DNA from 3 places in the Haloechinothrix salitolerans genome. Region 3 is predicted to be linked to each of the others. Evidence: riboswitches for the same ligand, from Rfam matches in the RefSeq annotation. Region 3 holds a riboswitch; each other region holds the start of a gene.
The links. Region 3 has a riboswitch for cobalamin ahead of ACFQGD_RS24300 (ABC transporter substrate-binding protein). Riboswitches for the same ligand answer to the same signal wherever they lie in the genome.

Region 1 (8,819 bases), 1.6 Mb from region 3:
TCATGGCTGGCGCGACCACTCTGCTCGACCCCCGCTACGCGGGCTATGCCACCAACAGCCTCGTCATCGGCACGATCGCCGCCGTGAGCTGTGCGGTGATCGGCCTGCTCATCGCGCACAGCACCCGCATGACCAGCGGCAGACTCACCAGGATCGCCGCACAGGTCACGACCGTCGGCTACGCCATCCCCGGCGTCGTCGTCGCGATCGGCGTGCTGATCGCGTTCGCGCACCTCGACACCGGGCTGGAAGCGCTCGGCGTTCCCGGCGGTACCGGCCTGCTGGTGACCGGCTCGGTCATCGGCATCATTTACGCCTACATCGTGCGGTTCCTCGCGTTGAGCTACCACAGCATCGACGCCAGCTTCACCAAGGTCAGCCCCTCGATGACGGCCTCGGCGCTGTCGCTCGGCGCGGCTCCGGCGCGGGTACTGCGCAGGGTGCACCTGCCGCTGGTGCGCACCGGCGTTGTCACGGCGTTGGTGCTGGTGACCATCGACGCGCTCAAGGAGCTACCGATCGTGTTGCTGCTGCGGCCCTTCGGGTTCGACACGCTCTCGGTGTGGACGTACCAGCTGGCCTCGGAAAGCCGCTGGGAGAGCGCGGCGCTGCCCGCGCTGACGATCGTGGCGGTGGCGCTGGTCCCCGTCGTACTGCTGATCGGCAAGGACCGTCTGGAGGGAGCACGGTGAACGCGCTGGAACTCGACGGGGTCCGCAAGGACTACGGCACGGTACCCGCCGTGAGCACGTTGGACCTCAACCTCGGCGAGGGCGAGATACTGGCGCTGGTCGGGCCGTCCGGCTGCGGGAAGTCCACATTGCTGCGACTCATCGCCGGGCTGGAGGAGCCCGACGCGGGCACGGTGCGGATCGGCGGTGACGTCGTGGCCGGGGACGGCGTGTGGCGCCCACCGGAGCGCCGCGACGTCGGCATCGTGTTCCAGGACCACGCGCTGTTCCCGCACCTGACCGTGGCGGAGAACGTCGCGTTCGGACTCACCGGACTGTCCGGCGCTCGACGTCGGGAGCGCGTGGCCGAGGCCCTTGCCATGATCGCGATGTCGCACTTGGCGGACCGCTACCCGCACGAGCTGTCCGGCGGCGAGCAACAGCGGGTCGCGCTCACCCGCGCGCTCGCGCCCCGGCCCGAGCTGCTGCTGCTCGACGAGCCGTTCTCCAACCTAGACCGGCACCTGCGCACGCAGGTTCGGGCGGACACCTTGGAGCTGCTGCGCAAGACCGGCACGCCCGCCGTGTTCGTCACCCACGACCAGGCCGAAGCGCTCGCCGTTGGCGACCGCGTCGCGGTGATGCGCGCGGGCCGCATCGAACAGCTCGGCGCACCCGAGCCGGTGTTCCACACGCCGACCAACCGGTTCGTGGCGACGTTCATGGGCGACGCGGACTTCCTGCCCGCGACGTTGGCAGGCGACACGCTCGTGACCGAAGCCGGGTCGGTGCAGGCGCCGGAGGACGTCGTCGGTCGGGTGGATGCCCTGGAGGTCATGGTGCGCCCGCACGAGGTGGTGCTGCGGCCCGCCGACGATGGCACTGACGGTGCCGCCCGCGTCATCGACACGGAGTTTCAGGGTGGGTTCATCCTGCACACGGTGCGGCTGGACTCCGGGCGGCAGTTGCGGTCACTGCAACCGCACACCACCCACTACCCCATCGGCACCCGGCTGCACGCGGAGCTGTCCTACGGCCACCCGCCCGCCGTGCTGCCGAACCACGACGCGGCCGCTACCAACGGCCACCACCGGGAACCCGCGCGGCCGCGGTAGATCACCGAGCGGCCGTGCGCAGAATGGCGTCGGCGGAGCGGTCGACGTCCTCGGCCGTGGTGGCATAGTTCGACACCCGAGACGCGCAGTAGACGTCGCCCGCGCCACGTCGTCGGGCGGCGCGACCGCTCGATCCGGCAGGCCCCTCCGCGTCCGTGCTCTTGCCGCGACGTAGGTCGCCCAAGCCGGCCCCGCCTTGCGGCGCTCTAGGGGTTATGTCATAGTAGATATTTGGTCACTGAATGTCGCGGGGATGCCGCAACACACGAGGGGATGGACGATGAAGCGCCTACCGGGACGGACGCGGCAACGTATGGTCGACAGCGCCGTGACGCTGCTGCGAGAACGTGGCGCGTCCGGCGTCAGCATCGACGCCGTCCTCGCGCACAGCGGCGCGCCGCGCGGGTCGGTGTACCACCACTTCCCCCACGGCCGGAACGAAATGGTGCTCAGCGCGGTGCGGCAGGCGGGCAACGAGATCGGCAGGCACATCCGGCCCACCGCCGGTGAGCCGCACGTTGTGCTCGACGGCTTCGTCGACTACTGGCGACGCACGCTGACCGAAAGCAGCTTCCAGGCCGGGTGCCCCGTCGTCGCGCTCGCCGTCGACAACCGGGGCGACCTACCCGAAGCCGCCGACGCCGTCCGCGAGATCTTCTGGGCGTGGCAGGAGAAACTGCGCGAGCTGTTGATCGCTGCCGGACTCCCCTCCGAGCGCTCGAAGCGGCTGGCGAAGGTCGCGGTCGCGGCGATCGAGGGCGCGGTCGTGCTCTGCCGCGCGGAACGCAGCACCGAGCCGCTGGACGTCGTCGTTGAGGAACTGACACCGCTCTTCCAGTGACCCGGGCGGCCAGGGTGGCTTCGCCAAGGATATCGCGCGATTCGCGCCGGATTCGCGACTATCTGTCGGTTTCTCGCGACCGTATACCTGGCGAAACCGCGGTGTGACGTGGCTCTCGCGACGACGTCTTCCGCTGGAAAGGACGACGTCAGGCACGCGACGGCGACGGCGCGCATTCCTCCGATGGGCGTCCACATCCCGAACACACTTGCCGTGCCGCGCATGATCACTACGGTGGGTGGTGCTGGTGGTTCGTTCACCCACGTCGCGTGAACGTGGTGAACGAGGTAAGAGGGAACCCGGTGCGAATCCGGGACTGCCCCGCAGCGGTGTGCGGGAACGAACGCCGTGCCCGGTCCCGACCGGGACCGCACTGGACCGACACGGTCTGGGAAGCGACGGCTAGTAGACACGCCTGGCCCCGAGCCAGGACACGCCCGCGAGTCCGAAGACCTGCCACCGGTACGCGCACCGCCGGTGCGCGTGGTCCGAGGTCTCGCGGGAGGACCTTGCGGACGATCAGCCTCCGCGGCGCGCGCCGCCCGTACCGTGCTGGTCGCACGTGCCCCTCCCCTGGCCTCGGTGCCATTGCCGTCGAGCTCGCGAGGAGAGAGCGTTGACCAGCACGATTGGATCGACAGTCCTTGGCTACCCCCGGATAGGCCCGAACCGGGAACTCAAGCGCGCCCTGGAGCGGTACTGGGCGTCGCGCGGCAGCGAGGCGGAGCTGCGCGCGGTGGCGCGGGAGCTACGCGCCGACACCTGGCGTTCGCTTGCCGCCGCAGGCCTGGATTCGGTGCCAGGCAACACGTTCTCGTTCTACGACCACGTGCTGGACACGGCGGTCATGGTCGACGCCGTGCCGAGGCGATTCACCGATCTCGGCCTGAACCCGCTGGACACCTACTTCGCGATGGCGCGGGGCGTGGCGTCGACGTCTCCGCTGGAGATGACGAAGTGGTTCGACACGAACTACCACTACTTGGTTCCTGAGATCGGTCCGAGCACCCAGTTCTCGCTGGCTGACCGCACACCGGTCGAGCAGTATCGCGAGGCGGCCGAGCTTGGCGTGACGACCCGACCGGTGCTCGTCGGCCCGTTGACGTTCCTACTGCTGTCCAAACCGGACGACGATGCGCCGGCGTCGTTCCTACCGCTTGACAAGCTCGGCGACCTGCTCGAGGTCTACGCCGAGTTGCTGCGGCAGCTGCGCCGCGCGGGGGCGGAATGGGTGCAGCTCGATGAACCCGCCTTCGCCGCGGACCGCTCACAGGACGAACTGGACGCGCTCCGCGAGGCGTACCACGCGCTGGGTGAGCTGACCGACCGGCCGAACCTGCTGGTGGCGGGCTACTTCGGCAATCTCGGCGACGCGCTGCCGGTAGTGGCGTCCTCGCCGGTGGAGGCGCTCGGCGTCGATCTGGTCGCCGCGCCGTCCACAGTGGATACCCTGTCGATGTGCCGAAGCCTGCGGGACAAGACGCTGGTCGCCGGGCTGGTCGACGGCCGCAATATTTGGCGTACCGACCTCGACCAGGCGTTGACGACGGCGGCCACACTGCTCGGCCTCGCCGACGAGGTGGCGGTGAGCACGTCGTGTTCGCTACTACACGTGCCCTACGACGTCGAGGTGGAAACGCGGCTGGACCCGCGCGTCAAGTCGTGGCTTGCGTTCGCCGCGCAGAAAGTCCACGAAGTCGTGGTGCTCGGCCGTGCGCTGCGAGAAGGCCGTGACGTCGTGGCGACCGAGCTGGCAGAGGCGCGGGAGGCAGTCGCGGACCGCGCCACCGCCGAGGGCGTGCGCGATGACCGGGTGCACGCGCGGCTGGCATCCCTACGCCCAGAGCACACCCGTCGCGGAGACTACGCGGCGCGGCAGCGGGCGCAGCAGCAGTCGCTGCGCCTGCCCCCGTTGCCGACGACCACCATCGGCTCGTTCCCGCAAACCACCGACGTCCGCAAGGCACGTGCCGCACTTCGCACGGGTGAACTCGATCCAACGACGTACACCGACCGGATGCGGAGCGAGATCGAGCGAGTCATCCGGTTACAGGAACGGATCGGGCTCGATGTGCTGGTGCACGGCGAGCCGGAGCGCAACGACATGGTGCAGTACTTCGCCGAGCAGCTCACCGGATTCGCCGCGACCGACCATGGGTGGGTGCAGTCGTACGGCTCGCGGTGCGTGCGGCCGCCGATCCTCTACGGCGACGTCGCACGGCCAGAACCGATCACCGTGGAGTGGGCGCGGTTCGCGCAGCAGCTCACCGACAAGCCGGTCAAGGGCATGCTCACCGGGCCGGTGACGATCCTGGCGTGGTCGTTCGTTCGCGACGACCAGCCGATGGCGGACACGGCACGACAGGTGGCACTAGCGATCCGCGACGAGACGCGCGACCTGGAAGCGGAAGGCATTCGGGTGGTGCAGGTCGACGAACCGGCGCTGCGAGAGCTGCTGCCGTTGCGGTCGCAACGACGCAAGGCGTACCTCGATTGGGCGGTGGAGGCGTTCCGGCTGGCGACGTCCGGAGTGGCGGATTCGACGCAGATCCACACCCATCTGTGCTACTCCGAGTTCGGCGACGTCATTGACGCGATCGTGGCACTGGACGCCGATGTCACCAGCATCGAGGCGGCGCGCTCCCGCATGGAGGTGCTGGATGATCTCAACGCCGTCGGCTTCGACCGGGGCGTCGGGCCGGGCGTGTACGACATCCACTCGCCGCGCGTGCCGGACCAGGCGGAGATCGCCGACCTCCTGCGGGCCGCGTTGCGCGCGGTGCCGGCGGAGCGGCTGTGGGTGAACCCTGACTGCGGGCTTAAGACGCGAGCCTATGCCGAGGTGGACGCGGCGTTGGCGAACATGGTGCGCGCGACGGCGACGGTGCGTGAATCGCTGTAGCCCGACGCGGGCGGCCCCGGAGACGTCCGGGGCCGCCGACGGGCGTTCCGGGGCCGCGGCGGTGTCCAGGGCCGCCGGATGTCGATACCGTCACTACCCGAACGGCACCACAGTCGGCGACCCCGATAGGAGTTCCCGTGACCTACGACGTCTCCGCGATCCGCGCCCAGTTCCCCGCTCTCGCGGCGGGCGTCGCCCACTTCGACGGACCGGGCGGCACGCAGACGCCGCGGCCCGTCATCGACGCGATCAGCGATGCGTTGTCACGGCCGCTGTCGAACCGGGGAAGCCTCGTACTCGGCGAGCGGAACGCGGACGCCATCGTCACCGAAGCCCGACAGGCGATGGCGGATCTGCTGGACGCGTCACCGTCCGGGGTCGTGTTCGGGCGCAGCGCCACCCAGTTGGCATACGACGTCTCCCGCGCACTGGCCAAAACTTGGTCGCCCGGCGACGAAATCGTCGTCACACGGTTGGATCACGACGCCAACATCCGTCCGTGGGTACAGGCCGCCGAGCAGGTGGGCGCCACAGTGCGATGGGTAGAGTTCGACCCGGACACCGGCGAGCTCACTCCGGAACACGTGCGCGCCGCGCTGTCCGACCGCACTCGACTGGTCGCGATCACCGCGGCGTCTAACCTCATCGGCACGCGGCCCACTATCACGGAGATCGCGACCGACGTGCACCGGGCGGACGCGTTGCTCTATGTCGACGGCGTGCACTACACCGCACACACGCTGGTCGACATCGAACGGCTCGGTGCGGACTTCTTCGCGTGCTCACCGTACAAGTTCCTCGGTCCGCACCATGGCGTCGTCGCGGCGCGACCCGAGGTGTTGGAGACTCTGTGGCCCGACAAGCTGCTGCCGTCCACCGACGCGATCCCCGAGCGGTTCGAACTCGGCACGTTGCCGTACGAGCTGCTCGCGGGCACCCGAGCCGCGGTGGACTTCCTCGCTGGACTCGCTCCGGACGCATCGGGGCGTCGTCGCGATCGGTTGGCGACCGCGTACGCCGCGATCGCCGAGCACGAAGAAGTCTTGTGTGGGCATGTCGAGAAAAAACTGTCCGCGTTCGACGAGCTCATAATCCACTCCCGCGCGAGCGACCGCACCCCTACCCTGCTGATCACGTTCGCCAACCACGACCCCGTCGACGCCTATCGGTTTCTCGCCGAGCGCGGTATCCACGCGCCGTCGGGCGCGTTTTATGCGATCGAGGCGTCTCGGTGGCTCGGTCTGGGCGATTCCGGTGGCCTTCGCATTGGTATGGCGTCGTATACGAATGATGACGACGTCGACCGATTGCTCGCCGGAATCGCGGAGTTTCTGCGAAGTTGAACAGATATCCGTGGGGTGAATTCGGACTCGGCGTGTCGACGGCGTTCATCCCACCGTCGTGGCAGGCTCCCAACCAGACCCCATGCGCAAATCCCTACACGCGGGCGTTACTAGAACGTCGGCACCACGGCACGGGTCCGGCTGGGATCAGGAACGCCCACGACTTCAGAGTGCAGGATCGTCGCCAGCACCTCGACGCCGTCGACGACCCGAGGGCCAGGACGGACGAACAACGCGTTCGCGTCCACCGCCCAGACCGGCACTCCCGATGGCAGGACGTCCTTGCCGACAACGTCGGAAGCGAGCGCGGCCGAGTCGGCAAGGTCGAAGCCACACGGCGCGGCGATCGTCACCTCGGCACCGGACGACGCCACGGTGTCCCAGTCGGTACGCATCGAACGCTCACCGGACCGGCCCAGCACGCAGTTACCGCCAGCCGCGGTCACCATGTCCGGAATCCAATGTCCCGGCGCGTACGGCGGATCGGTCCATTCCAGTACCAGTGTGGGTACGCGACGACGGCCCGCCACCGTGTCCCGGATGGCTTCCAGCCGCTCGGACAACTCCGCCACGAGCCGTTCGGACTGGGATGTCCGGCCGAGGGCGGTGCCGATGGTGCGGATCGAGTCGAACACCTCCGGCAACGTGCGGGGATCGACGTTGACGACGTCCGCCGAGCTACCGAGGAAATCGAGCGCATGGCGCACCTGGCTGATGTCGACAGAACACACCGAACACAGGTCCTGGGTGAGCACCAGATCGGCGTCGAGGTCGGCCAGCGCGTCCTCATCGAGCCGGTAGACGTCCTCGCCTGCCGCCTTGCGTTCGGCGACCACCGCGTCGATCTCGGCGGCGGACAGTCCCCCGGGTAGCGTGCTGGTCGACACGATGCGCTTGCCGCGCGCCTCGGCCGGATAGTCGCACTCGACCGTGACTCCGACCAAGTCGTCACCAGCGCCGAGCGCGAACACGATCTCGGTGGCCGAGGGCAAGAGCGACACGATTCGCATGCCTCCACCGTAGCCTCGATGTATGACCGTCACCGCACGCACCGAGCACGTCGGCAGTCTGCTGCGGCCGGACTACCTGCTGGCCGCTCGGTCGGCGCACGCCGCCGACGCGCTGTCCGCCGCCGAGTTCAAGGCGATCGAGGACACAGCCGTCCGGGAGGTCGTCGCGCTCCAGCGGGATGTTGGAATGCCGGTGATCACCGACGGCGAGCTGCGTCGCGAGTCGTTTCAGAGCGAACTGGCCGCGGCCGTCGACGGCATCACCGGCGCCGGGCTGGACGCGTGGCTATGGGGCGAGTGGCATTCCGAGGAGTTCGGGGACACGAGTGTCGACCGGCCCGCCGACCTGAGCATCACTGGCCCGCCGCGCAAGCGCCGCAACCTGGCAGCAGAGGAGTTCACGTTCTTGCGATCGCATGTCGACGACGCGATCGTGAAGGTGACTCTGCCGAGCCCCACGCTGTTCGCGAGCCTGTGGTCGCCGGAGCGGACGGGACCGTACCGCACGCTCGACGCCTTCCTGGCCGACGTCACGCAGATCTTGTGCGACGAGGTGCGGGAGCTGACGCGGCTGGGCTGCCACTACATGCAGCTCGACGCGCCGCACTACCCGCTGCTGGTCGACGCGGCATGGCGCGAGTTCTACGAACGGCGCGGCTGGCCCGCCGAACGCTGGCTAGCTTACGGCGCCGAACTCGACAACGCGGTCATCGCGGCGGCTCGGCCCGCCACCACCGGGTTCCATCTGTGCCGGGGCAACCAGCGGAGCCGCTGGCTGGTGTCCGGCGGCTACGACGCCATCGCTCGCCAACTCTTCGGCACCATCAATGCCGACCGGCTGCTCCTGGAGTACGACGACGAACGTTCAGGTGACTTCGCGCCGCTGCGACTCGTGCCAGACGACCGCACCGTCGTGCTAGGGCTGATCACGACGAAA
Region 2 (6,455 bases), 3.7 Mb from region 3:
AACGGAAGCCACGGTGCGCCCGGAGCGTGCCGCCTTCTCCTTCAGTTCGCGGTAGAGCTCGTCGTCAAGCCGAATCGTGGTGCGCATGGTGTCATCTTAGCATTAGACTTAAGCATCAAGATGCTTCCGGCACGAGATCCCACCCTTCCAGCGCCGCCCGTACCTGCTCGGCGGCGTCGATATTCAGTGGCCCCGACGTCCACAGCGCGTACGGCAGGTTCAGGAACCGCTCCTCGCGCACCGCTTCGAGGTCCTTCGTCGCCGCGTGTTCCTTCAGAATCCGCACCTTGTCCTCGAACGTCTGTGGCGGGTAGTCAACGAACAGGATCGCGTCCGGCTCCGCCGAGGCGAGCCGTTCCCACGACACCTCGGTCCACGTGTCCTTGAGGTCGTCCAGCGCGTTTCGGCCACCACCCGCGGTGATGATCGCCTGCGGCGCGCCGAGGTTGCCGCTGGAGAAGATCGTCTTGTCGCCGCTGTCGAACAGGAAGATCGTCGGCGGCTCCTCGGCCTGCGGCGCGGCTTCCAGCGCGTTCAGGCGCTCGTCGATGTCCGCGACGACCTCGTCGGCCCGGTCCTCACGACCAGTGATCGCGCCGAGATTCCGCAGGTCCGTGCGTAGCGCCGTCCACGGATCGACGATGCCGCGCGCCGACCCGGCCCCCTGGCGGCAGCTCTCGGTCAATACATAGGCGTCGATCCCGTGCTGGCCGAGCGACGCTGGGGTGAGCTTTTTCGTCTCGTCGTAGCCGTAGTTCCAGCCCGCGACGACGACGTCCGGTCGCTGCGCCAGCACGGTCTCCCTACTCGGGTACGTCTTCGCGACGTCGTTGAGTTCGTCGACCGAGTCGCCGTAGTGCTCGCGCAGCACCGGACGGTCACGCTGCACGCTGCTCACGGCCGCCACCTGCTCCTGCGCACCGAGCGCGAGCACCATCGAGATCATGTTGCCGTCGTTGACGAACAGCCGCTCGGCGGGCGACGGGAACGACACCTCCTGGCCGCAGTTCGTCACGGTCACGTCGCCGCCCGACGCCGTGTCCGACTCGGCGGTGGAGCAGGCGGACAGCACCGCCGCGGCGGCCAGTGCTGGGGCGAGGATGCGAGCAGGTCTCACGGGTGAGGCTCCGTTTCGTCGGCGGAAAACAACAGATGGGTGCGCCCGGTCCGGGGATGGGTAACCGGGGTGGCGAGCACGCCGAACGCGTCGTGGATGACGGTCGGGGTCAGCGCGTCCGCCGGGGTACCGATGGTCAGCAGGGTGCCGTCGTGCAGCACCGCGATGCGGTCGCAGAACGTGGCCGCGAGGTCGAGGTCGTGCATGGCCACGACGACGGTCTTGCCCAGTCCGCGCACCGTGCGGAGCAGGCCAAGCTGGTGGCGCAGGTCGAGGTGATTGGTGGGCTCATCCAACAGCATCAACGGCGTCTGCTGCGCCAGTCCCCGCGCGAGCAAGGCACGACGTCGTTCGCCGCCGGAGAGCTGCTCGACAGGATGGTCGACGGCGTAAGCGAGGCCGACCTGGTCGAGCGCGGCCAACACGGCGGCGCGTTCGGCCGCGTCGCCCCCTGCCCACGGCGGGCGGTGCGGCGTGCGGCCCAGCGCGACCATCTCGCCAACGACGAGGTCCGCAGGCAGCGCTTCCTCCTGCCCGACCAGCGTGATCGCCCGCGCGCGACGCCTGGCGGACAACTGGCCAAGCGGGACGTCGTCCAGCAACACATCGCCCGCGACGGGCTTGCGGACCCCGCCGAGCGCGCGCAGCAACGTCGACTTGCCCGAGCCGTTCGGGCCGACCAGCGCCAGCAGCTCGCCGCGTCGCACCGCGAAGTCGACGTCGCGCAGCACGACACGCTTGCCCGCAGCGCAGGCGAGGCCCGACACGGTGAGGTGGTCGTCGGTGGCCTGGATCGGCTGGGTCTCTGCTGGCGCGGTCATTGGTCGGCTCCGAATCGGTAGTGCCTGCGGCCCATCAGCACCAGAAACACCGGCGCGCCGATCAGCCCGGTGACGACGCTGAGCGGGATCTCAGTGGGACGCACCGCGACGCGTGCGGCGATGTCCACCCAAATCAGGAACACCGCACCCGACAGCGCGGCCACCGGCAGCACGGCTCGATGTCGGACGCCGACCAGCATCCGGCTGATGTGCGGGAGGACGAGGCCGACGAACCCGATGCTGCCCGCGACGGCGACCAGCACGCCGACCAGCGTGGCGAGCAGCACGAACAGGCCGCCACGTAGCGCGCGGACCGGTACGCCCAGCGCGGCGGCGGTGTCCGGGCTCGTGGCGAGCGCGTCCAGCCAGCCGCTGCCCGCGACGAGCACCGCGCCGATGACGACGACCGCGCCCGCGACCAGCGGCAGCTGGTTCCACGCCGCACCGGAGAGGCTGCCGAGCAGCCAGAACAACACCGACTGCGCGGCCTGCGGGTTGTCGCTGCGGAACACGAGAAAGCTGGCGATCGCGGAGAACGCGGCGGAGAGCACCGTGCCGATCAACACCAGCCGTAGCGGGGTGAGCCCACCCTGAGCCATGGCGACGCCGAACACCAGCAGCGCGGCACCCAGTGCGCCGAGCAGCGCGCCGACGGACAGCGCCCACAACCCGGCCGCCGCCAGCACGCCGAACGTGATCACGGCCGTCGCACCGACGCTGGCTCCCGCAGACACGCCGAGCAGGTACGGGTCCGCGAGTGGGTTGCGCACGAGTGTCTGGATGCCGACTCCGGCGACCGCGAGACCAGCGCCGACGACGATCGCCAGCAGTGTTCGGGGCACCCGGATGTCCCACACGATGATGTCGTACGTCGCGTCGCCGGTGCCGTCGGTCAGCCGATTGGCCAGCGCGTCGATGACGACGGACCACGCCAGCGGCTCCGCGCCGAACCCGACCGACGCGATCGCGCTCGCGGCGAGCAGCACCAGCAGGACGGGGACGACGACCGGCGCTGGCAGCCGTCGCGCGGACTTGCGCCGCGGGACGTCCTCAAACGTGTGCACGGCCTGCCCCGTCCAGCGGCGGCAGGACAGGCGGGCGACAGGGCGGCTCGGCGGTGGTGCCTCGGTGACGGTTCATGCGTTACGACCTTTGCGCTCGGGAGCTTGTACGCGAAGCTCGGATCGGCTCGGCGAGCCAGCAGGTCTTCGGACTCGGGTTCACCCGGACGAGGCACCTTCCCAGACCCGCTGATCCAGTGGCGTGTCGCCTCGCCCGTCGCCCTCACCGCTGCGCGTCAGTTCCGGAGTCGCACCGGATTCCCCTGCATCCGCTATCGGATGCGACTGGCTCGACGTCGGATCGTAGCGGGTATCGCCTCGCCGGGCGGGCCGGGTGTGGCGTGACCGACACCCGTGTGCGTCGTTGGCTCGGGCGTCACCATCCCGCGCGTCACGGCCGCCGAGTCAGCGTCCCGGACGACGTCGCGGGCGGAGCCGGACCTTCGGCAGCGGCGGCGCGGGCAGCCGCATCGGCTCGCCGACGTAGCCCTCTACCTGCCCGAACCGCTCCGACTCCTGCTGCCACGCCGCCCGAAACCGCACGATCTCGTCGTGGCTCCGGCCGACGAAGTTCCACCACATGACGATGTCTTCCTCGAACGGTTCCCCGCCGAGCAGCACCACCCGCGCCTGCTCCGGTGAGGGGTTGGCAAGTCGCAGACAGGCGGCGCCGACGCCCACGTAACCCAGCTGGGCTGGCGCGATGGAGGTCTCGCTGACGCGGACCGGCCCCCGGTCCACCAGCACGCCGTGCTCGAAGCTCGGATCGACGTCCAGCTCGACGACGGATTCCGGCGCGAGCGTGATCTCCGCGCCGAGCAGTGGCGTGAACGTCGACACCGGCGAGGAGGTCCCCGCCATGGAGCCGAGGAAGACACGGACGTCCGCGCCATCATGATGGACGACGTCGGGCACGTGGTGCTGGAAGTCGCGGTCCGCGTCCCGGTGCGCGTCCGGCAGCGCCACCCAGAGCTGCACCCCGTGCAGTACCGACGTCGCCGCCGTCGACACCTCGGAGTGGCAGATGCCATAGCCGCCGGTCATCAAGTTCAGCTCACCCGGCTCGACCAGCGCCCGCGCACCTGAGCTGTCCCTGTGCTCGATCTCGCCGGAGAACAGCCAGCTCACCGTCTGCAATCCGGTATGCGGATGGGGTGGCACCACCATGCCGCCGACGTTACGCACGTCCTCGGGCCCATAGTGATCGACGAAACACCACGCACCGATGAGCGACCTGGCGCGCTGGGGCAACGTGCGGCGTACCCGCATCGCACGGGGACCGCCGAGCGGCACCTCCCGCGATGTGACGATCTCGACCGCCGGGTGCTGTGGCTCGACCCGCTCCGCCCGCGCCCTGCAGCGGGTCTCGATCGGATCGGTCTCGATGTTGCTCATCTCGGCGCCCGGCCCCCTGCCGCGTTATCGGCTTCCATCGCGCCCCCATCATGACCGATTCGCACCGATCCGCCACTCAAGGTGCGGCCTGGCGCCGTCCCTAGCGCCCTGGCGGACTCAACGCGAGTCGCCTCAGCTTTCGGCGCGCAGCACCGAGCGGAGACTGTCCAACACGCCGACGTCCTCGATCGTCGACGGCACCGGCTCGTCCCTGCCGTCGGCGATACCGCGCATCGTCTTGCGCAGGATCTTGCCGGAGCGGGTCTTGGGTAGCGCATCGACGATCGAGACGTCCCTGAACGCCGCCACCGGCCCGATGTCGCGGCGCACCGCGGCGACCAGCTCGTCGCGCAACGTGCTCTCCTCGACGTCCACACCGGACTTGAGCACCACGAACCCGCGCGGCACCTGGCCCTTGAGCGCGTCGTGCACGCCGATCACCGCGCACTCCGCGACGGCCGGGTGGCTGGCGAGCGCGGCCTCGATGGACCCGGTGGATAGCCGGTGACCAGCGACGTTGATGACGTCGTCCGTCCGGCCCATGACGAACAGGTAGCCGTCTTCGTCGAGGTAGCCGGAGTCGCCGGTGAGGTAGTAGCCCTCGTAGCGGGACAGGTACGACTCGACGTAGCGGTCGTCGTCGCCCCACAACGTGGGCAGCGTGCCCGGCGGCAACGGGAGCTTGATCGCGATGGCACCCTCCTGCCCCGCTGGCAACTGGTTGCCCCGCTGGTCGAGGATCTGGACGTCGTAGCCGGGCATCGGCACGGTCGCCGATCCTGGCTTGACCGGCAACGTCTCCAGTCCGCGCGGGTTCGCCGCGATCGGCCAGCCGGTCTCGGTCTGCCACCAGTGGTCGATCACCGGGACGCCGAGGACGTCGTGCGCCCAGTGGTACGTCTCCGGGTCGAGCCGTTCGCCAGCGAGAAACAGCGTCTGGAACGCCGGCAGGTCGTACTTGGCGACCTCGGTCGCCTTCGGATCCACCTTCTTGATGGCACGCAACGCGGTCGGCGCGGTGAACAACGCCTTCGCGCGGTGTTCGGAGAGCACCCGCCAGAACGCGCCCGCGTCCGGCGTGCCGACCGGTTTGCCCTCGTAGAGCACGGTGGTCGCGCCGATCAGCAGCGGCCCGTAGACGATGTAGGAGTGCCCGACGACCCAGCCGACGTCGGACGCCGTCCACCAGACCTCGCCGGGCGCGACGTCGTAGATGTTGCGCATCGACCAGGCCAGCGCGACCGCGTGCCCACCGGTGTCGCGCACGACACCTTTCGGCTTCCCGGTGGTGCCTGAGGTGTAGAGGATGTAGAGCGGGTCGGTCGCCGCGACCGGCACCGGGTCGACGGGGCTCGCGCTCGCGACGAGGTCGTGCCAGTCGACGTCGCGCTCGGTCATCTCGGCGGTCGCGGTCTGCCGCTGCAACATGACGACGTGGTCGGGCTGGTGCGTGGTGGTGGCGAGGGCGTCTTCGATGATCGGCTTGTACTCCACCACCCTGGTCGGCTCGATGCCGCAGGACGCCGCGACGATCACCTTCGGCTGGGCATCATCCACCCGTGCCGCGAGCTCCTTGGGAGCGAACCCGCCGAACACGACGGAGTGGATCGCACCGATGCGCGCGCAGGCGAGCATCGCGACGATGGCCTCCGGCACCATCGGCATGTAGATGATGACCCGGTCGCCCTTGGTCACTCCGAGCGAGCTGAGCGCGCCCGCGAAGATGGCGACGTACTCCCGCAGTTCGGTGTAGGTGTAGGACGCCTTGGTGTCGGTGACCGGCGAGTCATAGATCAACGCCGTTTGCTCGCCCCGGCCGGACTCGACGTGCCGGTCGAGCGCATTGTAGGCGGTGTTCAACTCGCCATCGGGGAACCAGCGGTACAGCGGCGCGCGGGAGTCGTCCAGCGCCTTGGTCGGCGCGCGGGTCCAGTCGATATCCTCGGCCGCCGCCAGCCAGAACCCCTCCGGGTCGGCCAAGCTCCGGTCGTAGATCTCCGCGTACGCACCCATCGACGTCTCCTCTCGACTACCGATCCGGTGGTTCAGGAGTACACCGAT
Region 3 (8,819 bases):
TAATGATGCCCACCGACCTGGAACGTCCGCGACGTGCTGCCCAGGATTTCGACGACGCATGCCCGGTCGGTCTCCACCCATACCGTCGCTGACGTCTCGTCGACGTGCCGCAGCACCGGCCCCAGCATCAGTCGTGGTTCGGTCATCAGGCGTCCGCTTCAGTGATTCGACATCCGCTCGGCGGTCACGAGTCCGTCAGTCCTCGGCTAGCCTGCTCGATCGCACACCACCGCCGCAAGCTCACCGAGCGGCCCTCTCGCGCGACCCCCGGCCCTCGCCGCCACCACACGGGGAACGGATAGGCTCCCGCTCTATGTCCGACCGACTCTATTTCCGCCAGTTGCTGTCCGGCCGTGACTTCGCTGTGGGTGACCCCGTCGCCACCCAGATGCTGAACTTCGCGTACCTGATCGGCGACCGCGAGACACGGGAAGCCGTCATCGTCGATCCCGCCTACGCTGTCGGCGAACTGCTCGACACGCTCGCCGCGGACGACATGCGGCTGGTCGGCGTGCTCGGCACCCACCATCACCCCGACCACGTCGGCGGCAGCATGATGGGTTTCGAACTGCCAGGGCTCGCCGAGTTGCTCGCCAGGGAGCAGGTCCCGGTGCACGTCAACCGCGAAGAGCTCGACTGGGTGCAGCGCGTCACCGGTGTCTCGGCCACCGACCTCACCGCGCACGACCACGATTCCAGGATCGAGGTCGGCGCCATCACGATCCGTACGCTGCACACACCAGGTCACACACCGGGCAGTCAGTGTTTCCTCGTCGGCAACCGGCTCGTCGCGGGCGACACGCTGTTCCTTGATGGCTGCGGCCGCACCGACTTCCCCGGCGGCGACGCCGAGGCGATGTATCACAGCCTGCACCAGCTTGCCGGGCTACCGAACGATCCCGTGGTGTACCCGGGTCACCAGTACTCGAAGGACCCGTCCGCGCCGCTGTCCACTGTCAGGGAGAACAACGTCGTGTTCCGACCCCGGTCGCTGCAGGAGTGGCAGCAGATGTTCGGAGCCTAACTGGTCTTTCGTCCCCGCGCCGGTCCGTGCGGCGTTGCGGATACCTCCGTCAGCCTTGAACTGGGCGGCACGGCTGGTTCCGCAGCGACCCGCGGCCGGTAACGGTGCCCGCGGTCTCCTCCCTCACCACGTTGTGAGCAATTCGGCTTACTGCTCAACGAGATCGCGTCGGACATGATGCGCATCCGGTTGCGACTCGCCCATCACCCGAATGGTGCGTGAGCGCACTCACCTTGCCGTCGCGGCGAATCGTCCGGAAAGATCGATTCCGACAGACACGGCGATGGCGACCGAGGAAGCCGGTGCGAATCCGGCACGGACCCGCCACTGTGACCGGGGAGCGAATCCCAGCAAGGCCACGACCCGCGAGGGTGGGAAGGCCGGGAGCAGCGTAGATCCGGGAGTCAGGACACTCACGTCATCGCCTCCTCGCACAACCGGGGCGGGATATCCCCGAGAGAGGTGACCGCTGGTCATGACCGTTCGCGGGCGCACGCGCCTTGCCCTGTCCGTTCTCATTGGCTCGCTCGGCCTCGCGGCCTGTAGCACCCCCGCACCCCTGGCAGACGACACACCCGAGGGCTGCATCGCGGATTTCGACGCGGACGTCGACTACTACCCAACCAAGACATCGGTCGAACACGCGGAGAATTTCTCGCTGCGCTACGAGAAGTCGTACCAAGTGCTCACGATCGACGAGCCGTTTCCCGGCGGTAGCCCTGTGACGTACGCGCTGGTGCACTGCGGCGCGCCGACCCCATCGCTCACCGGCGACCTCGCGGACGCGACCGTGGTGACGACGCCGATCGACAGCCTGTACGCCGAGTCCACGACACACCTGCCGCTGCTGGCCCAGTTGGATCGGCTCGACGTCCTCAGCGGGGTGGCGAACGCGTCCCGCGTGGTCAACGCCGACGTACGGAAAGCGATCGACGTGGGCGACGTCGTCGAGTACGGCAGTGATACCACCCTCGACGTCGAGCAAGTGGTCGCCGACGCGCCGGACGTCGTGATGAGCGGCGGCACCAACAAGCCGGAGTACGCCGCGCTCCGCAAGGCCGACGTCACGGTGGTGGCGAACGCCGAGTGGCTGGAGGCCTCACCGTTGGGCAGGGCGGAGTGGCTGAAGGTGATGGCCGCGCTAACCGGCGAGGAAGCCGCGGCGGAGAAGATGTTCGAGCGGATCGAGTCCGGCTATCACGACGTCAAGGACATGGTGGCGGACGCGGCGACCGTCGAGGTGCTGACCGGCAACATGTGGCGGGGCACGTGGTCGGTGCCTGGCGGCGCGTCGTACCAGAGCAGGCTGCTCGCGGACGCGGGCGCGACGCACCCGTGGGCGGACACCGACGACACCGGCAGCCTGTCGCTGTCCGCCGAAGAAGTCGCCGCCAAGGCCAGCGACATCCCGCTGTGGCTGGCCAGCACAGAGTGGCGCACCAAGGACGACGTCACCAGCGAGGACCCGCGCTACGCCGAGCTGGCCGCCATGAAGTCCGGACAGGTGTGGACTATCGCCGAAGACGTCGGACCGAACGGCGGCAACGGCTACTGGGAACGCGGCGTGACCCGGCCAGACCTGGTGCTCGCTGACCTGGCCGCGATCGTCCACCCGGACCGGCTACCCGGTCACGACTTCCAGTTCTACCGCCAGGTGGGGCGGTGACCGCCGCGTCGACCTCCGCGACGGCCACCGCGACGGCGGTAGCGCGGGCAGTCCCGCCGAGCGCGATGTTTCGCAGGGTGATCGCGCTCGGCGGGCTGTTCGCAGGCACCGGCACCGCACTGACCCTGGCCATCACGGTCGGCTCGGTGCCGGTGCCCCTTCACGAAACCGTGCGGGTGTTGCTCGGCGCAACCCCCGCCGACCCGCGCTGGCAGGTGGTGATCGAGACAATCCGGTTGCCCCGCGCGCTCACGGCCGCACTCGCCGGAGCGGCGCTGGGCATGGCGGGCCTGCAGATGCAGACGCTGTTCCGCAACCCGCTGGCCGATCCGTACTCGCTGGGAGTGAGTTCGGGCGCCAGTCTCGGCGTCTCGCTGGCGGTGGTCGGCGCGGGCACCGGCGCGTCGGGATTCGCCGCCGACGTCGCTGCTGGCGGCAGGGCGGGTGTCGTCGTCGCGGCGGCGGCCGGTGCCGGGCTGGTGTTGTCCGGCATCCTGCTGCTCGCCCGGTTCGTCCGCTCCCCTGTCACGCTGCTGGTGATCGGCGTGATGGTCGGATCCGCGACGACCGCCATCGTCAGCCTGCTGCTGACCTGGACGGAACCTCAGCAGGCGCAGCAGTTCCTCGCCTGGGGACTGGGCAGTTTCTCCGGCACGACGTGGTCCGATCTGGCGTTGTTCGGCGGCGTGACGGTCGCGGGCATCGCGGTGGCCACCTCGTCCGCGAAGCAGTTGAACGCCCTGCTGCTCGGTGAGAATTACGCCCGCACGCTCGGGCTCAACGTCGGCAGGGCACGGACGACCACACTGCTCAGTGCGTCGCTGCTGGCAGGGGCGGTCACAGCGTTCTGCGGACCGATCGGCTTCCTCGGCATCGCGGTGCCCCACGCCGCACGACGTCTAGCTGGGACCTCCGACCACCGCGTGCTGCTGCCCGCGACGCTCCTGGCGGGCGCGATGACGGCGTTGTTGTGCTCGGTAGTGTCGCAACTGCCAGACACGGTCATCCCCATCAACGTGATCACGGCGCTACTCGGTGCGCCGGTCGTCATCGCCATCCTGTTGCGCAGCCGCGCGCTTCAGGGGGTCGGCACATGACGCTGCGGCTGGACGCACTGAGCGTCGGCTATCGACGACATACCGTCCTCACCGGACTGTCCGCCGTGGCCGGCCGCGGCGAGCTGACAATCCTACTCGGACCCAATGGAGTCGGTAAGTCGACAATGATCCGCGCCCTCGCGGGCCTGCAACCGCCACTGTCGGGCGGGATGTCGCTCGACGGCGCCGACCTCACGCGACTGTCCACAACGGAACGAGCACGTCGGATCGCGGTGGTGCTGACCGAGCGTGTCTCCCCTGGCCTGCTCACCGGCCGCGAGCTGGTGTCGTTCGGCAGGCACCCGCACACCGGGTTCACGGGTGCGCTCGGCCAGCGCGACCGGGATGTCGTGGCGTGGGCACTCGACGTCGTCGACGCGACTCACCTCGCGGATCGTGACCTGTCGGAAGTCTCGGACGGCGAGCGGCAGCGGCTGCTCACCGCTCGGGCGCTCGCGCAGGAGCCGGACCTGCTGTTGCTGGACGAGCCAAGCGCGTTCCTCGACGCGCCGTCACGGGTGGCGTTGATGGGACTGCTGCGCCGCCTCGCCACCGAACGCGACCTGGCGATCGTAGTCTCCACGCACGAGGTCGAGCTGGCGCTGCGGCTCGCGGACACCGCGTGGCTGATCGACGCGCACGGCACCCTGCACACCGGGACGCCGCAGCAGTTGGTGTCGGACGGCACCGTGAGCGCCGTGTTCGACACCGAGCAGCTGCGGTTCGACCCGGTGAGCGGGACGTTCGAGCCGCGGGAACGGCTGCCCGCGTGAGGCCACGCGGGCAGCCCGCCCGTCACCGGCCGCCGCTGAACCGCACGACCTGCTGGAACGTCGGCCGGTTCTGGTAGTCGATGTCGCGGACGCCAACGACACCCGCCGTCGTCGAGCGGATGCTGTCGATCGTCTTGTCGTAGGTGAGCTGATCGACGGGCACGCCGCCCTGCTGCTCCCGCACCCGTTCGATCGCGGCGGTGAACGACTCGCGCAGGTCCGCGCGGCACTGCTCGGCCGAACCGTCGCCACAGTAGGTGCGGTGGTGCCTGAACCTCGCCGGCTCGCCGAATGCCTGCCGCAGATCCGTGCTGACGTAGCTGTACCAGGGGCTGGTCCAGGTCGAGCCCTGCCCGTGGCGCGGGTGGTTGTCCAGCGACTTCGGCAGCTCGTCGACCAGATCACCGAGTCCGCCGCGCAGGACGTCCTTGGCGACGCCGTCGCTGCCGGACTGCCACCACTCATCGAACAGCGCGATCGCCGCCTGGTGGGAGTACGCGCCGTCACGGTCACGGTCCACCCGGTGCGCGCCGTCCGCGAGCCACGCCCGCAGCAGGTCGGCCGCCTCGGCGGTGGCCGGGTCGTCACCGAGCGCCCGCAGCAGGTGCGGCAGCGTGTAGAACGCCCGGACATCGACGGTCGCGGCGTCCTGCACCGCGGCGGTCAGCACCTCCAGCGTGACGCGACGGTCCCGCACCATCGGCTCGATGCGGTCGGACAGCGACAGGCTGCGGTGCACGCTGCCCCTACCCCACTGGTCATCGGCGGCGGCACGGCCGCGCGCCTGCTTGTTGTTCCAGTTGATCAGCGCACCTGAGGGCGGGTTGATCGCGCGAGCGTGGTCCTCGAACGCCAGAAAGCCCCGCCAGTCGTACTGGCTGTCGCCCCAGCGCGGCAGGTCGAACTCCACGCTGTCGGCGCGCTTCGGCAGCAGGCCGGAACCGTAGTGCGCGATGTCGGAGTCGTCGGCGTAGAACCAGTTGAAGGTGTAGTCAATGCCGTGCATAGCGCGCTGGAACGACTCGGCGTCGGTGACGTAGTTCGGGTCGTTGACGCGCATGAAGCCGAGCGCCGAGTCCACCTCGTGGTTGTAGGTGGACCGCTGCGAGACGACGGCGACCGGATCACCATCCACGGTGGTGCGGGTTTGCACGATGCCGTGGTGGGTGCGCAGCACGAGGAACTTCAAATGCTGCGGCGGTTCCAGTGCGGAGGCGTTGGGCAGCGCGGTTTCTTCGTGGATCCGCTTGTCCATCGGCACGCACCGGCCGTCCCGCAGATACGCCTCGGACTCCACCGTCGGCTTCGATCCGTCCATTTCGCATAGTCGTTCCACGACGGTGTCGACATTATCCAAACTGGAACTAGTCGCTGACCAGGCGTAGTCCACGCCGCGTCCGATCTGGACGAACAGGTGCGTGCCCGCGAACGCGACGCCGCGCGCCTTGATGCCGGGACCGTCAAGCACCTGCTCGGTCCACAGTTGCGGCGCGAAGTAGCCGGTCTGTGGCCCAAACACCGCCGCGGGGTGCCCGGACTCGGTGCGGTCGGCGGAGACCAGCGCAGCGTTGCTCATCGCGTTGCCCGCCTGGTTCAGGTCGAGCGGACCCCACGGGGTGTCCAGCACCCCGGGCAAACTGGCGGGATCGCCGGTGGTGAGGTCGTCCAACGCGGCAGACTGACCGCCGATAAGTGCGCCGGAGCCGGGTGCGGTCGCGGTCGGGTTCAGATCAGGCAGCGCCACGCCAGGCAACGATGGGTCCAGCTCGGGACTACCGCCGTATGGGAACCGCTTCTCGATGGTGACCGGGGTTTCCGGGTTCTCCTTGTTACGCAGGTCGTCATAGATCTCGCGGGCTTCGGCGTCGCCGTACTTCGCGCGCAGCCTCTGGAACCACTGGGCATTGCCGAACTCGGCGCCGCCGCCTTTGCCGAAAATGCCGCCGACCAGCGAGGCGACGTAGACGACGTCCGCGCGGGTCCACTCCCTCGGCTTCTTCTGCAATGCGGCGTACTCGACGGGACATCTCGGGCCGGCCGGCAGCAGGCCGGGGCACATCTCGCGCTGCGCGGCGTTGATGCCCTCGACGAAGGCGTCGGCGATGTCGAGCAGCCGCTGCCCCTCCTGCCCATAGCGCCCGACGGCGGCGGCCATCTGGTCACGCGCCTCCTCCGGCGTATAAGGCGCGAGCCGGAGCTGCTGCTGGTCCATCGCGATGTTGCCCTCGGTCGCGCCGAGGAACTCCGCCGACCGTGCCGCGCCCGTGTGCCGGAGGACGTCCATCAGGAACATCCGGTCCAGCGTGCCCGCGTACCCAGCGCCCCACGCGACGTCCTCGTCGGTGTTGCCTTTGATGTGCGGGACGCCCTCGCCATCCCAGGTGATGCTGAGATCGTGCCGCTCGGGAAACGTCTGTCGCGGGCGAGACCACTCGCTCTCCGGTGGTGTACTGAACGTTTCCGGCTTGTAGAACTCGGTGAGGTCGGCGTTCGTGATCTGCTCGGGCGTGAGCGTGTTCAGCGCGTCGTACGGCTCAAGCTGGTTGGCGAAGTTGCGCGGTGTCGTGGCATCCGCCTGCCTGCCTTCCGGGTCGTTGGCGACGACCTCGGCCAGCGTCGCTGGCGTCGTCGTGCCCGCCTGACCGGGCGGCAGGATGTTGAGCACCGTGCCGTAGTCGTCGACGGGATCGACGTCAGGTGAGATCTGAGCGGCGGCACTAGTGACGGAGCCAGCGACAGCTCCGCTGATCGTGATGAGTGAAACCGCGAAGACGGCCACGAGTCTAGATGAGCGCACGACACCTCCTTTGAGGAACTTTCACGTTTCTAACGAGGTGTTGTGTCGTGAGTAACGGTCGCGATGGCGACGACCATGTGCGCCGAGACGTCCACGTCGAGTTGTTGATCAACCTTGCTCCCTGAAGAACGGAATTATGTCCGCTTTGTCGGATATTGTTCGTCACCCGAGGAGCAAGGTTGATCAACTCCCGTAAAGCGCGGCATCCATAGCAGCATTTCGAATCCCACGACTACCTACTTTCGTCGGTTCACGTTCCGTTGAATCACACCGAAGATCACCGCGTCATGCGATCCGAGAAAACGAGAACCCGTTCACCGACCGTCAGCACCCATGGGATGTCCGGGTGAACTCAGCCAGGGCGCATTACGAGAACAACTGATGTTCGTTGAACACGGTCGCCACGACGGAAGGGCACGGCACGACGACACGACCTCGGCGGAGGCATCACGGACACACCCACCATTCAGAAGCGTTTCCGAACCAATTAAACAGCCCAGCGAGCCCTTTTTAGTCCGGGCCGCCAGGATTTCTATGTCTCATTTTTTACCCATAATGAAAAGTGTTCAGACATTTGAGGGAAAGGTCGTGACAGCGGCTTATTCTCCCGGTTTACTTACCGCTCGGTCCGATAAACAAGCGGACTGAACACGATGTCACATCGCCTAACCGGCACGTGGCATCGAGGAACGACAGAAAGGAATGTCATGCGCATAACCCCACGCGCAGTCGCATTAGGTGCGGCGTTGCTGGTCATGCCCGCGACCGCGTACTCGGCGACAGCAGCGCCAGCGACGGGTGGTGATGAGGGCGCCACGCGCTACATCGCCACGCTCGTCGATGACGCGAAACCGGGCGCTGTCGCCAAGGAACACTCTCGGCGACACGACGCGCGGGTCCGGCACGTGTACAAGCACGCGCTGAACGGCTACTCGGCACGCATCCCCGCCAGCCAGGTGGCACGCGTCCAGGCTGACGAGCGGGTGGACGCTGTCACGGCGGACCGGAAGGTCAGCATTAGCGCGCAGAGCCTCCCGACCGGCATCGACCGCATCGACGCTGAGCAGTCGACCACGGCGAACATCGACGGCAGCGACGACCGCGTCGACGTCGACGTCGCGGTGATCGACACCGGTATCGACCTCGACCACCCAGACCTCAACGTCTACACGGCAGGGGCGAAGAACTGCTCCACTGGCCAAAGCGCTGATGATGGTAACGGCCACGGCACTCACGTAGCCGGCACCATCGGCGCGATCGACGACAACAGCGGCGTCGTCGGCGCGGCGCCGGGCGCACGGGTCTGGCCGGTACGCGTGCTGAACCATCGTGGCTCCGGTTCCTGGTCCGACGTCATCTGCGGCATCGACTACGTGACCGCGAACGCCGACAAGATCGAGGTCGCCAACATGAGCCTCGGCGGTGGCGGCGCCGATGACGGAAACTGCGGCTACACCAACGA

Region 1: another riboswitch for cobalamin. It lies ahead of metE (5-methyltetrahydropteroyltriglutamate--homocysteine S-methyltransferase); the one in region 3 lies ahead of ACFQGD_RS24300 (ABC transporter substrate-binding protein).
Region 2: another riboswitch for cobalamin. It lies ahead of ACFQGD_RS06620 (FecCD family ABC transporter permease); the one in region 3 lies ahead of ACFQGD_RS24300 (ABC transporter substrate-binding protein).

What each region holds. Positions count from the first base shown of each region.
Region 1 covers NZ_JBHSXX010000001.1:3,490,482-3,499,300, reverse strand. The annotation lists gene ACFQGD_RS16640 (ABC transporter permease) at 1-692, shown strand, start outside; gene ACFQGD_RS16635 (ABC transporter ATP-binding protein) at 689-1,786, shown strand; gene ACFQGD_RS16630 (hypothetical protein) at 1,788-1,970, opposite strand; gene ACFQGD_RS16625 (TetR/AcrR family transcriptional regulator) at 2,067-2,627, shown strand; cobalamin riboswitch at 2,859-3,102, shown strand; gene metE (5-methyltetrahydropteroyltriglutamate--homocysteine S-methyltransferase) at 3,244-5,529, shown strand; gene ACFQGD_RS16615 (cysteine desulfurase-like protein) at 5,667-6,872, shown strand; gene ACFQGD_RS16610 (ABC transporter substrate-binding protein) at 6,983-7,882, opposite strand; gene ACFQGD_RS16605 (cobalamin-independent methionine synthase II family protein) at 7,905-8,819, shown strand, end outside.
Region 2 covers NZ_JBHSXX010000001.1:1,412,258-1,418,712, reverse strand. The annotation lists gene ACFQGD_RS06635 (ribbon-helix-helix domain-containing protein) at 1-87, opposite strand, end outside; gene ACFQGD_RS06630 (ABC transporter substrate-binding protein) at 116-1,117, opposite strand; gene ACFQGD_RS06625 (ABC transporter ATP-binding protein) at 1,114-1,938, opposite strand; gene ACFQGD_RS06620 (FecCD family ABC transporter permease) at 1,935-3,002, opposite strand; cobalamin riboswitch at 3,121-3,304, opposite strand; gene ACFQGD_RS06615 (pirin family protein) at 3,405-4,394, opposite strand; gene ACFQGD_RS06610 (propionyl-CoA synthetase) at 4,527-6,443, opposite strand.
Region 3 covers NZ_JBHSXX010000001.1:5,110,100-5,118,918, forward strand. The annotation lists gene ACFQGD_RS24290 (alkaline phosphatase D family protein) at 1-146, opposite strand, end outside; gene ACFQGD_RS24295 (MBL fold metallo-hydrolase) at 314-1,024, shown strand; cobalamin riboswitch at 1,280-1,455, shown strand; gene ACFQGD_RS24300 (ABC transporter substrate-binding protein) at 1,500-2,690, shown strand; gene ACFQGD_RS24305 (FecCD family ABC transporter permease) at 2,687-3,787, shown strand; gene ACFQGD_RS24310 (ABC transporter ATP-binding protein) at 3,784-4,560, shown strand; gene ACFQGD_RS24315 (penicillin acylase family protein) at 4,583-7,357, opposite strand; gene ACFQGD_RS24320 (S8 family serine peptidase) at 8,065-8,819, shown strand, end outside.